Regions from separate parts of the Paenibacillus jiangxiensis genome, predicted to be linked through region 3. Evidence: riboswitches for the same ligand, from Rfam matches in the RefSeq annotation. Region 3 holds a riboswitch; each other region holds the start of a gene.
The links. A riboswitch is a leader RNA that binds a small molecule or an ion and turns the genes downstream of it on or off. The one in region 3 is predicted to bind cyclic di-GMP.
Positions count from the first base shown of each region.

Region 1: linked by a shared signal. The riboswitch ahead of ACI1P2_RS09760 (thiamine pyrophosphate-dependent dehydrogenase E1 component subunit alpha) and the one ahead of ACI1P2_RS21400 (acetaldehyde dehydrogenase (acetylating)) in region 3 are both predicted to bind cyclic di-GMP.
Region 2: linked by a shared signal. The riboswitch ahead of ACI1P2_RS22410 (transglutaminase-like domain-containing protein) and the one ahead of ACI1P2_RS21400 (acetaldehyde dehydrogenase (acetylating)) in region 3 are both predicted to bind cyclic di-GMP.

Region 1 covers NZ_JBJURI010000007.1:166,343-170,994, reverse strand. Annotated here, with positions in the region: gene ACI1P2_RS09770 (isopeptide-forming domain-containing fimbrial protein) at 1-1,356, shown strand, start outside; gene ACI1P2_RS09765 (SDR family oxidoreductase) at 1,588-2,403, shown strand; cyclic di-GMP riboswitch class I at 2,721-2,816, shown strand; gene ACI1P2_RS09760 (thiamine pyrophosphate-dependent dehydrogenase E1 component subunit alpha) at 2,937-3,878, shown strand; gene ACI1P2_RS09755 (class I SAM-dependent methyltransferase) at 3,952-4,652, shown strand, end outside.
Region 2 covers NZ_JBJURI010000026.1:8,787-13,438, reverse strand. Annotated here, with positions in the region: gene ACI1P2_RS22420 (bifunctional transcriptional activator/DNA repair enzyme AdaA) at 1-246, opposite strand, end outside; gene ACI1P2_RS22415 (isocitrate lyase/PEP mutase family protein) at 271-1,041, opposite strand; cyclic di-GMP riboswitch class I at 1,233-1,320, shown strand; cyclic di-GMP riboswitch class I at 1,379-1,467, shown strand; gene ACI1P2_RS22410 (transglutaminase-like domain-containing protein) at 1,481-2,281, shown strand; gene ACI1P2_RS22405 (collagen binding domain-containing protein) at 2,564-4,652, shown strand, end outside.
Region 3 covers NZ_JBJURI010000024.1:32,887-37,538, forward strand. Annotated here, with positions in the region: gene ACI1P2_RS21390 (SDR family NAD(P)-dependent oxidoreductase) at 1-526, opposite strand, end outside; gene dmpG (4-hydroxy-2-oxovalerate aldolase) at 563-1,915, opposite strand; gene ACI1P2_RS21400 (acetaldehyde dehydrogenase (acetylating)) at 1,918-2,838, opposite strand; cyclic di-GMP riboswitch class I at 3,011-3,097, opposite strand; gene ACI1P2_RS21405 (NADH:flavin oxidoreductase/NADH oxidase) at 3,456-4,487, shown strand.

The sequences.
Region 1 (4,652 bases), on a different contig from region 3:
GACAGACCACGGGAAGAAGTACAGGTCTATCCGCGGAACCCGCAGATTGAATCGGAGAAATCTGTAACGAACGTGGATGCAAGCAAGGCCACGTATGAAGTCGGGGACACGGTGGCTTATACGATTCGTACAAGAGCGGTCGTGAACGACACTTATCTGGAAAATCTATCGATTACCGATACGCTGCCTGCGGGACTGGAGTACGTGCCAGACAGCCTGAAGGTGGACGGTATGTCCGTGACGGATGCTCAGGATAGCGATGCCGGTCATTCTGTTTCCGGCGAAGTGTACGGCTCATTCGGTAGCGTAGATGATATGAATTGGCATATGTTGGAGTTCCAGGCCATTATCCAGACGGGATACGACGGCCAGGTGATTCAAAATACAGCGCTGGTGACTGGCGATAACATTGATCAACCAGGCGAGCCAACGGAGAAAATAGCCGTTGAGGAAGAACCGCCTGTAGTCATTCCGCCGGTAGATCCACCAGTGCAGCCGCCAGTTGATCCACCAGTAGACCCACCAGCACCACCGGTAAACCCGCCTGTAACTGAAGATCCGGGTAGTGGGGGTTCAGGCGGTGGCGGTGGTGGCGGAGGTTCGCACGATGACGACGCTGTCGATCCGGCTTCCCCAGTGCTTGAATCCGAGAAATCGGCGAAAGATGTGAACGGAGGCAGCATCGAAGTCGGCGATGTGATTGAGTACACGATTCGCACACGCAACACCGTAGAGGACAGTGTCGTGACCAATCTGGAAATCTCGGACGCCCTGCGTGCCGAGCTGCAATATGTGCCAGGCATGCTGAAGGTGGACGGCATTACTGTAACCGATGCGCTGGACAGCGACAAAGGCTCATACGTCAATGGCATGGTGAGTGGACAGTTCGGCGAGGTTACAGATACGGACTGGCATACGATTGTATTCCAGGCCAAACTGGTGGCAGGCCAACCGGGCCAAACGATACAAAACGTAGGTGAAGTGAGCGGGGATAATCTGGACGATTCGGATACGCCGTCTGAAGACATCATCATTGGCGGCGGAAGCGGCAGCAATCCCGGCATACCGGGAGGAGAACCGAACGACGGCTCTTCCTCCGGCAATCCAGACAACCCGGGCTGGGGAGGTTCGGATTCCGGTTCCACAGACTCCGGTCAGTCCAGAAGCTCGGGTGGAACTGGAGGAAGCGGGCAATCCGGCACCTCGGGTGACTCGGAGAGCGGAAGCTCCTCCAGCAACGGGGATGGCACTGGCAGCAAGCTGCCGGCAACTGCAACGAATATGTACGGCTATTTGCTGGCCGGATGCCTCATCCTGCTTGCAGGCCTGTTCCTGCTGAGAAGAAAGAAAGCTTAACCGGTAAGATGAAAAACAGACTGCCCTCAAGCATGCATTACTTGGGGGTAGTCTCTCCTTTACCTAAAACTTGGTAGGTATGTCCTATTCAAAAACGGGATCTCGTCCAATATCATTATGGCAGCATTATACTTTGTACGATCATAGCAAACCCGTTGATTTGGTTTTCGAGGGCATATGTTTTGCGAGCGTTCCCAAAAAATACACCAATGATTTGCAGGAGGGCAAAACATGAAAACAATTATGATTACGGGTTCATCGTCTGGAATTGGAAAAGCTGCAGCCAGGTATTTTGCAGATCAGGGATGGAATGTGATTGCTACCATGCGTTCACCTGAAAGAGAAACCGAACTGTCGCGGCTGGAGAATGTTTTGGTAACGAGGCTCGACGTTGAACAATTGGAAACGATTCAAGAGGCATTAAGGGCAGGTTTGGAGCGATTTGGCACAATCGATGTCCTGTTAAATAATGCCGGTTACGGAGTTCTGGGCATCTTCGAGGCGGCTTCATACGAGCAAATTCGAAAGCAATTTGAAGTAAATGTACTCGGCCTTATGAAGGTGACCAAGAGCATTCTTCCTCATTTTAGAGCTAATAATAGTGGAATAATCATCAATTTATCTTCAATGTCCGGAAGAGTGGGGCTGCCTTCATTTTCGCTTTATCACTCTACTAAATTTGCAATTGAAGGCTTCACGGAAACTTTATCGTTTGAGCTTGCTTCTCAAAATATCCGGTTAAAACTAATTGAGCCTGGTGTGGTCAAAACGGACTTTTTTGGCAGATCTATCGATTTATTGTCCATTGAGTCTTTGCCAGATTATCAGGAATACTCCCAATCGGTTCAGCCCTTGGTGGAGGCAATCATTAACACGGACAGCGCATGCACTCCGGAAATGGTGGCGGAGACCATCTATCAGGCGGCAACGGACGGTACAAAGCAGTTGAGATATGTAGTTGGAGAAGATGCGAAAGCGTTATTGGAGCTCAGGAAAGAGATCGGCGAAGAAGCTTTCATCCAGCATATCACGCAACAGTTTTCCTGACATCAACCAAATCACAGATACGTCACAAGGTCTCTGGTCCGTCAGAGGCCTTTCTTGCTGTTTCTGGAGCAGGAAAAATTCCTTCCATATCCAAAAACCATAGCATAGATAAACGAGCAAAATTTGCCAAAAAAATTCCAAAAAAATTCCAATAAAAACCAATCAAATGTACCACGGAATACGTTATTTACGCATATGCCCCTACATAACGAAGAAAAGCGAACATTGTCGTATGCTGAAAAATATGGTAATGAAGCCCTATTCCAAAAAAGTAAATATCATGAAACAATATACAATATATTACAACTTTATACTATGTACGATAATGGCAAACCCGTTGAAAGGCGGTGACGCAAAGCTATAGGGACTAAGGCGGATAGTACCACAATCCTCTATGTCAGCCAGTTACCGAATACGTCGGAAACCTCCGTCTATTCATTTTCAGGTAACACCAGATGAAACCAAGAAGGGAGGTTTTTTGTTTGCCCAACAAGCATCGACAACTCGGTTTGTCGAATCAGCAGCTTCTGGATATGTACCGGGATATGGCTCTGGCACGGAAAGTCGACGAACGGCTGGGATTGTTTCATCGTGCTGGAAAAATCCCTTTCCACATGTCTTGTCAAGGTCATGAAGCCGCACAGGTAGGTGCGGCGTATGCACTGGATATGACGAAAGATTTTCTTTGCCCGTATGATCGCGATATGGGCATGGCCATTGTTTTCGGCATGACGGCAAAGGAACTGATGCTCACCGCTTTTGCCAAGGCAGAAGCTGCGGACAGCGGCGGGCGGCAAATGCCTGGGCATTATGGCAGTAAAAAAAATCGTATTCTTTCGACTTCCGGCCTCACTACCACTCATGTCCCGCATGCCGTAGGAATCGCCTTGGCCGGCAAAATACGGGGAGATCATCCTGTCGTGTTAGTCGCTTTTGGAAATGGAGGCAGCCATCGGGGGGAGTTTCACGAAGCAGCAAACTTTGCAGGAGGACACAAGCTTCCGGTCATTTTTTTCTGCGAACAGAACCAGCCCTATGGTCTTTCGGTTCTCTCCTCGAAGCAGACGGTACGTGATAGTGTTGCAGATCGGGCAAAAGCATACGGCTTTCCTGGCATCCGTGTGAGCGGCAATGATCCCCTGGAAGTATACAGGGTCACGAAAGAGGCCGTCGACAGAGCGAACAGAGGAGAGGGTCCTACGCTGATCGAGGCCGGTCTCTACCGCCTGGCTCCTTATCCAAGCGATGACGATGATCAAGGATATCGTTCCAGTGAGGAAATAGAGGAAGCCGAGAAGTACGACCCGCTTGAATCCTTTAGCCGTTATCTCAGAAAATCCGGGATATTGGAGGAACACGCAGAGCAGGAAATTCATGATCGAATCGTCAGGGAAATCGACGAGGCCGCGGAATATGCGGAACTTACCCCAGACCCAGCCCTCGAAGATATCTTTAAACACGTTTATTCAAATTAGGAGAGAATAGAGCCCAACTGCCGAATTGAATGGAATGCCGCAATCGTTAGGAGTCTTTCAGGGAGGGAAACTAATGGATCAGACGATTGAAAAAGAGTTTTTTGAAGATGTTGAAATGAAGATTAATCAAGGCCAATACTCTGAAGCATTAAGTACGCTTTATGATGGATTAAGAGACTTACGTCAACAGTACTCAACAGAAGATTGGACCCAGTTTATCCCCCGATATCGTGAACACTCCATAAGCCATTTTTTCTTGCAAGAACCACTATCCCGTCGAGCATTTGAAAGACCGCGCGGTTATGCAGGTGATCCCATAATGCTGGACCTGCAGTATGACTTTGAAAAGTTGGAATCGTCCCCCTACGAGAATGAAAAATCAGAGATTGCCGATTTTCTATATTACGACTTAAACCGCATGGCTCATGCCAATAATGCTAACCGCGAAAGAAGACGTATCCTTTCCAGCAAAATTAATCAAACCTCAGAACGTGTTGCGAATCCTTATATTCTCTCGGTCGCTTGTGGTCACTTAAGAGAAACATCAGATTGTGCTGCGGTGCAAAACAAAACGATTGGAAAATTTGTCGCCATTGATCAAGATCAGGAGGCTCTTTCGGTTGCTGCAGAAGCCATAAAGGATTTTGGCGAAGCGATCCCAGCCTCAGTTGTTGACATCATCAGAAATAAAGTCCCTCTTCCCACTTTTGATTTTATCTATTCCATCGGTGTATATGATTATCTTCCAGATAAAATTGCTAAACGATTAACGAA
Region 2 (4,652 bases), on a different contig from region 3:
TTCACTATGAGGAGAATGTTCAACCTCAGGCTGGCATCTTTTGCATGCACGAAAACCAGCCTTTTCAACCTCACTGATATTGTGATAGAACTCAACATTTATCTTTTTGGGCTTTCTGGACCTGCAGGAAGGACGGCAGTAGATTTTCGTTGTTTTCACGGCTGTAAAAAATAAACCATCATATTTCCGGTCGCAGGCAATGATTTTTTCCCACATCTCGTCAAATGAAAGATTTATACTGGTCATCCCTTCATCACCTGCCTTCCTGATCTAGTTCTCATATAAATGTGATGTATCCTGTAATTCCAATAATTTAGCCGCATTGTCTTCTAAACAAGCGATGATTTTATCTGACAGGGCATTTCCAAAGCTAAAGCGCTTCACGCCTAGCTCTTTCAGCTTATTACAACTTGTCAGGTTAGGCAAAGACAATATATTGAGCGGTGCCTTGACTTGAGCAGCGATTTGCTGAATTTCATCATCTTCCGTTACTCCTGGCACAAAAATCCCGCTGGCCCCGCTTTCAACATAGGCCTTGGCCCGATCGATCGTTTCATTAAAAGGGGCTTCCAATTGAAAATAAGTATCCGTTCTGGCGTTGATATAAAAATTATTATATCCGTGATTTTCCAGCGCTGTTCTCATTTTTGTCAGGAGGCTGCAATGATCCTTTATACCTCTTAACCCCTTTTCTTTTTTCAGGGAATCCTCAATATTGATACCGGCAACCCCGACATCTGCTGTTCTTAATACATTATCGATAATTGTGTTAAAATCCTCACTATATCCTGCTTCAATATCAGCGGATACCGGTATTTTTACATTCTCTGCAATGGTTTTGACGATTGCTAGATTTTGATTAAAATCTATTAATTCTCCGTCCGCATAGCCTAACGAATTGGCAATCCCCCAGCTGGTAGTACCAATGGCTTTAAAACCTGCCTTCTCTAATGTCAAAGCTGATAATAGATCCCAGGCATTTCCCAAAAATAATAGCTCCTCTGAAGTATGGAGATTATTGAATTCCTGAATCATCGACATTTTGCTTCCTCCTTGGCTTTGGTGTAACTCATTCTATCAAGTAGGCTTTATTATTTCGTCCTCATTCTTGCTCTTATGGTCTGAGAGAGAAACGAAAAAGATCATCGAATGGGCGCAGAAATCAATGAATCTTGTAAATTTTCTCTTGATAGAAATAGAGATGTCTGGTAAGATAGTCTCACAAAAGCTACTCACGATAACGGCAAACTTGTCGAAAGGCAAGGACGCAAAGCTACAGGGCCTACTTGGCGATATGTCAAATGGCAGCCAGCTACCGAACGAAGACGCTTTTTTTGTTTCTCATAGGACAATAATATATTAAAATCTGGAAACTCTAGCACGATAACGGCAAACTTGTCGAAAGACAGGGACGCAAAGCTACAGGGCCTTCTTGACGATTATGTCAATGGCAGCCTGGCTACCGAAGGGAGTTTGCAGTATGCGCAACGCAATATTCGCGATTGTAGGACTTTTTGCGTTATTATTGTGGGCTCCATTAGTACAAGCTACCCAATCTCAGGATTGGTTGGGCTTGGAACAGCTGGACCGTGGTGTGATCGTTATTCGATATGACGTGAAAGCAGGGACCAAGACGAAGCTCATGATTGCAAAGAGTCAGGACAAATACACGTATATGCTTTCGCCGAACAAACGGCAGGAAGTATTTCCGTTGCAGATGGGTAACGGTGATTACACGGTTACCGTACTGGAACAAGTCAGCGGCACCAAATATAAGATTGTTCAGGAAGCGCCTGTTACACTTCAACTGGCGAACAATAGCAAAGTGTTTTTGAGTTCTGTACAAAATATCAATTGGAGCGAACAGGACAAGGCTGCTCAGCTTGCGAAGAAGCTGACTGGGTCTGCTCAATCCGACGAAGAAAAAGTACAGGCTATTTATGAATATATTGTGGGCACGATCAGATACGACAAGGCTCTTGCAACCAGTGATCTGACGAACTACCTTCCCGATATCAACCGTACGATTCTTGGACAGAAGGGGATGTGTTACGACTATGCCTCCCTGTTCGCCTCCATGCTGCGGAGCATCGGCATTCCAGCCAAGCTCGATATGGGAACTTCGGAATACGTCGATGTTTACCACGCCTGGAATGAAGTTTATTTGAACGGGAAGTGGGTAACCATTGATACAACGGTCGATGCGAGCTGGAAAGCCAAAGGGGCCGATTTCAAAATGATAAAGGATGCCGCTCGCTACTCGGTATCCAAATATTACTAAAAAGAATACGATCAATTTAAGCTTTGGACAAATGTCCAAGGCTTGTTCGAGTTTGTAGAGAAATTGTAGAGATCGGGCAGGTATAATGCAAGAAGCCCATTTGGTTCTGGTGGGAAAAACAGGAACAATGAATCGTGCGCCATTAGAAATATGCGGAGGTGATGGACTGGAAGGTCTCTTAACGGCATACAATTCAATGGAGTATAGATAGCCCGATTTGCGCACGGCAAGCAGGATCGGAACCGAACATTCGAGGGTGATGTAGAGACTGAGGGAGAGATTATGAAGAAAAAAGTTAGTGGAATCGTTGTGGCGCTGCTGCTCCTGCTTCAATCGGTTTTTGGTGTAACCGCCTGGACGGGCAATGTGGCCAATGCCAATGCGGCCGATACACCAGCAAGTGTGCAGGAATCCGTGTATGGAGTAAAAGATGAAGTTGGAGTGACGGATGATGTTTATATCCCGCCAGCGCCAGTCAAGAATACGGACAACATTTTAACAAAAGTGGTATTAACCGACTTGAATGGTAACGTGATCGATGCAGTATATAATCCGGACAGTACCCTGGACATCGGTGAGGCTGTCAATCTCAGCTACGAATGGGAGCTTCCGAATAGTCACGGCTACAAGAACGGGGATACATTTACCTTCGAGCTGCCGGACCAGTTTGAAATTTTTACGGATATTGACGCTCCACTCGTGGCCGATCAAGACAAAGTTGGCACATTTACCGTCGACCGCAACGGGAAGGTTGTCATGACCTTCAACGATTATGTGGAGAGCCACTCCAACGTAAGCGGCAAGCTGGAAATACGTACCGAGTTTACGAAGGAAACGATTAAGGGAAGCACGGAAGTCGTCATTGCCATTCCGGTAAAAAGCGGAGAGCAAGTCGTTATCGTGAATCTGAAGCCGCAGGGCGGAAAGCTGATCGACAAACAGGGAAAAGCGGTTGGCAAAGACCGGATCGATTGGACGGTTCAAGTCAACAAATCACTGGATAAGATCAAGCATGCGGTCATCACGGATGTGATACCTGAAGGTTCTGAACTCATCGCCGACTCTGTGGAGGTGTACCGCCTACAGGTTAACGGCGACGGTTCGACGGTCCTTGGCGATAAGGTAGGGACCGACAAGTATACGGTCGAAACGAACGGCGGCGCCAAACTGGAGCTTGCGTTCCAGGATGAGACGATCAGCAAAGCCTACGAGATTCGTTATTCGACGAAGCTTACCGGCGAGCAGACTCGTTTTGAGAACACCGCTGTACTGTCTGGCGACGATATGAAAGATACCAAGTCGACCGCTACGGTAACAGTGGACCGTGGTAAATTTTTGGATAAGACTTATAGCCAGAATAAAGACACCGGAATCATCACCTGGACTGTGAAATACAATTTTAACGAGAAAAAGCTTACGAAAGATCAAGCGGTTATTACGGATGAATTCAGTGCGATTCATACGCTGGTTGCCGATTCGCTGAAGGTGTATAAAGGGAATTCAACGAAGGCTGAAGATCTGCTTTCACCGGATGAATACACCTTTACACCGACAGGTACAAACGGATTTACACTTCAATTCAATAAGGGTATCGATTCTCCTTATACGATCGTTTACCAGACAAAGCCGGTCGACCGGACGAGCGCTGACGGACAGCCAGTAAAGAACAAAGTCGTATCGGGTGACTCGTCCAAAGATGTAACAGCTCCGGCCCAAGGAATCCGCGCTCTGGTGAAGGGCGTCTCGAATGTCGACTTCGCCAACAAAACGGCGAAGTGGCTTATTACGATCAATGGCGATAAAAAGCCGGACGGCAGCAAGTACAGCATGGAGAATGTAGTCATCAAGGATACGTTCCCGCAAGGCGGTCTCGAATTCATTCCGGATTCAGTAATCGTGAAAGCGGACGGAAAAGTCGTTCCTGCAAGTGATTACAAGATCGAGTACGATAATGATAATGTACGCGGCGGTTTTGAAATCAAGTTCTCCAAGACCATTGACACCACGTATACAATTGAGTACCAAACGAAGTTTAACATCGATTGGCTGAATAACAGCAAGCTGGATTACATGAACAGAGCCATCATGTCATGGAGCGAGAACGGCGAGGCAAAAGGGCCGATTCAGCGGGATGCGAGCTTCTCCTCCGACGGTTATACGAAAAATAACGGCGGTAAAGACGGCAGCTACGATCCTGTCAACAAAGAGATTACGTGGAACATCAAGATGAACTACAATCTCAAATCGCTAAACGAAGCGATCGTGAGGGATGTACTGAAGCATGATCAGAAGCTTGTGCCGAATTCAGTTAAGGTATACGAGATGAAGCTGACGGGGGGACGGGATGGCGTTGCTAAGGGCGCCCAAGTTC
Region 3 (4,652 bases):
CCAGGTCCCGGCTCATCGCTTTCGTCAAGGCCAGTCCGGCAGCGCGGCTTACGGAGCTTGGCATGGAGGAGGCTGGTGGTGTCTTGGACAAAGATGTAGTGACATTGATGATCGCTCCGCCTCCGGCAGCCCGCAAATGCGGAACGGCAGCCCGTGATACGCTGATAGCAGCCAGCAGCTTTAAATCCAGATCGGAGGTCCACTGCTCATTGCTGATCTGCTCAAATGGCTTCGCTGCCGCAGTCCCCGCGTTATTCACCACAATATCGAGCCGTCCGAAGCGGCTTACCGTATCGGATACCGCTTTTTCGCAGTCCCCGGATGTAGTGACGTCAACTTTGATCGTTAGCACCTCAGAGCCGGACCGGTCCCGAATGTGTGCCGCCGCCGTGGCCAACGACTCTTCGCTGCGCGCGCATATGGCAACCCTGGCGCCCTCGGCGGCAAGTGTTGCCGCCGTCTCCAGGCCGATTCCTTTGCTCCCGCCGGTGATCAATGCAACTTTTCCCTTAAGACCCAGATCCATGATGTGTCCCCTTCCTGTTTCCCAACTTATTGAGCATCAGATTATATATTCCTCGCGAGCCGGAGTGAAAATGTCCAAAGAGACCGTGTCTTCGACGGCATAGACGCTGTGTTCCAACCCTCCGGGGATGACAAAGCTTCCCCCTGCCTTTACTTCATACTCCTCTCCGTTACAAGTGACCCTGACCCTTCCCTCCAGAATGTAAAAAATCTGTTCATGTTCATGGCTGTGCAGAGGAAAAGTGGAGCCATGCGCCAATAGATGTTCGACAAGCATCAGTTTCTCATTATGGGCAAGGACTCTTCTCTCGACCCCCTGGAATGGATAAGTAACCTCGACTTGATCACGGTCTCTCAGCATGGGATTCAACCCTTTCATCGGAGTATTGGACTTTGAAGCGGCAAGCTCACGGACAACCTCAATAATGATGTCTTCCTGCCCGGCTATAATTTTTCTTCTGCCCAGCTCAAGGAACACTTCGTGGGGATCCACGTTATATTTTTGGGATAAACGCTCCACAGGCTTTGCAAAGCCTGAAAACACACCGGCCAATCCGCTGATCACACTGATGGAGTTAATGGTGGGCACTTTGTCTATGAATGCTTTTTCTGCTACATTTGCACCCTGGAGGAGCTTGGACAGGTCAATGTTCGTGGTGTAGCCCAATTTATGCAGCACGGGAATCAGCACCTCTAATTGGGTGTTACCTGCTCCGGCTCCGAATCCCCGCATCGTGGCGTCCAGTATTTGTGCGCCTGCCTGCAGAGCGGCAACCGAATTGGCGACGGCATGGCCCAGGTTGTTATGTGCATGAAAGCCGACCGGAATCGTCAATACGGCGGTGAGCGCGCCAATCCGCTCCGTGACGTCATTCGGCAAATAGGCTCCGGCGGAATCCATGATGATGACTCCTTGTGCGCCGTATGACTGCATTTTCAAGGCTTCCTGCACCAGCAGCCCGACGGATGCCATATGGCTCATCATCAGCACGCCATAAGCTTCCCGCCCCTGGCTCAGGGTATATTCGATATGTCTCTTGGTGATGTCGGCCTCCGTACAATGAGAGGCAACCCTGACCGTATGCACGCCCATCTCGATGGCCTTTTTCAGGTCATGGATGGTGGCCAGGCCGGGAATGACATGGATTCCTATTTTGGTTTTACGCAGGGTCTGGGAGGCCAGGATGAAGATTTCCTCATCCGAAACCAGGGATTCCCCCAGCTGCAATGACGAAGCCCCCAGGCCGTTGCCATGGCCTACCTCGATGACAGGGATGCCGGCTGCCTCCGCCACAAGCATGTAAGTCTGCATTTGCTCTTTGGTAAACTGGTGCCGAACGGCATGGGAGCCGTCTCTTAAGGTTGGATCGCTGATCAGCACGGTCGTCATGCTTACGCACCTCTCTCGATCCCTGTCAGCTTGAAGGCGTACTTTTCCGCAATGGCGATGGCTGCGCAGTTAATGATATCCAGATTTCCGGCATACTTCGGCAGGAAGTCCCCGGCTCCTTCCACCTTAACCATAACGACAACTCTTCCGTCCTCAATGGAAGGAGGGATAATCAACTGATAGCCTGGCACATAAGCCTGGATTGTGGAAATGATCCGATCCAGATGCTCTTTTAGCGTATTCAGATCAGGGTCATGGACCTTGGCATAGACGGTGGTTTGCATATCGACGCAGGGCTCTGCGGGATTTAAATTCAGAATGGCTTTGGCGCGGCGGGCGCCGGAGAATTTTTTGATCGCTTCCTCGGTGGTTTCGATGTATTCGTCGAGGTTGGATCTGGTGCCGGGGCCGGCGCTCATGGAGGCAATGCTGGATACAACTTCAATATAATCAACCTGACTATGGGATTGTCCGACCGCATATGCCACCGGCACGGAGGCTTGTCCTCCGCAGGTAACCATATTCACGTTGTCGAGAGTCAGGCATTCGTGCAAATTTACGGCAGGAACGCACATGGCTCCGATTTTTGATGGCGTCATATCGATAACAAACTTCCCTAAACCTCTGAGAATTTTCTCGTGCTGTATATGGGAATACGCTGTAGTGGCATCGAAAACAATATCATACATAGAGGCATGTTCTATCAAAGCGTCAATTTGCTGATCGGAAACGTGTACGCCGAGCTCTCTCGCGGTGACCATTCCCCGCGATTCCGGATTTCTCCCCACAAACAGCGTGCACTCCAGGTAAGGGGATCGCATTGTCTTCTTCAGCAGATCCGTCCCGATGTTACCGCTGCCAATAATCGCAACTTTGACCTTATTGTTCATGTGATACTGCTCCTTTGCAGTTAGATGTGCGATATGGTTTAATGCTCTGCAGTGCCAAGAAACCCATCAAAAATCAATACATCCATGTTACTCCAACATCAAAAAATCCGTTTTTATTCCTTAAAGATCAAAAATTTACATTTTCGAACGCAAAAACACCTCCTTCTTATCTGATAATGGAATAAGACGGAGGTTTTCCGTCGTATTCGGCAGCTGGCTGGCATCATGGTATTCCACCTAAGCCCCTATAGCTTTGCGTCCCCGTCTTTCGGCGGGTTTGCCTTTATCGTACGAATTTCATTGCTGTCTAACCGTGTTGTATGATGTCAATTTACCAATACAATGGTTATATGGGAATAGGAGTTTGGAACTATTTTCCTCAAATTTTCTTTTTTTAGGGCAAAGAAATAAAAATTTTAAGTTCTTTTGATTCATGAAAAGCAGGACCCTCGAGCTGATAGACGCTCACAAAGACAGTATAAAAAATGATACTAGGGAACATGGATGTGAGTACTTGTGTGGGGAATCGTAACATATGATAATAAATTGTGCGCAACTAACTTGAGTTGCAGTGCAGTGAAAAGGCATTAAATGTATGTTTCGTAAACCTGTGGTTGAAACTATGGGACAGGAACCAGGGAGGGATTACCATGTCAAAGAACATACTGTTCACGCCTTACACCATTAAAGGCTTGGAGCTTAAAAACCGGATCGTCATGGCGCCGATGTGCCAATACTCGGTGACGGCAAAGGACGGCATTCCGAATGACTGGCATTATGTCCATTACACCAGCCGTGCTGTGGGCGGCACAGGATTGATCATTATAGAAATGACAGATGTTGAGCCTGATGGCCGCATTTCAGACTATGATCTGGGTTTGTGGTCGGATGAGCATATCCCCGCTTTCCGCCGTATCGCCGATGGTGTGCATGAGCATGGAGCGAAGCTGGGCATCCAAATTGCCCATGCCGGCCGCAAGGCGGAGGACGCAGCCGAACCGGTTGCCCCGTCGGCCATTGAGTTTCCTGGTGGAGAGCCGTACAAGAAACCGCGCGCGCTGACAACGGAGGAAGTACAGGAGATGGTGAGGAAGTTCGGGGAAGCGGCGCGCCGTGCTGTAGCGGCAGGAGTGGATACGATTGAGATCCATGGAGCACACGGCTATCTCATTCATCAATTTCACTCCCCTCTCACCAACAAGCGGGATGATATCTACGGACAAGACCTTTCACGCTTCGGTGTAGAGGTCATTCAGGCGATCAAAAAGGAGATGCCTGAGAATATGCCGCTGCTGTTCCGGATCTCCGCTGTGGAGTATGCGGACGGAGGCTACGATATCGATCATGCGATCGAATTGCTCAAGAAATACCGTGATGCAGGCGTGGATGTTGTTCACGTCAGCTCCGGCGGCGAAGGGACTCCTGGAGCGAGAAGACCGGGCAACCATCCCGGCTATCAGGTTCCGTTCGCCCGGCAGATCCGTGAGGAGGTTGACATTCCGGTCATTGCCGTCGGAAGACTGGATGACCCGGCCATGGCGCAATCGGTCATTGGGAACGGAGACGCCGATCTGGCGGCGGTGGGGCGCGGCATGCTGAGCGATCCTTACTGGGCTGTACATGCGGCGGTAACGCTCAGCGAGGATCATAAAGTTCCGGTGCAATACGAGCGGGCGTTTTAATGGATAGGCGCCGATAGGTGTCGTGCAAGGTCTTATAATAACCCGGCCGAGGGATTCAGCCGGGTTATTTCTTGTGTTGTTTTTTCGTCTGACCAGTATCATCTGCACCTTAATTTGGCGGAAAATAGAGGGAATCCCCGTATGGGTTTGACACAGCAGCAAAGA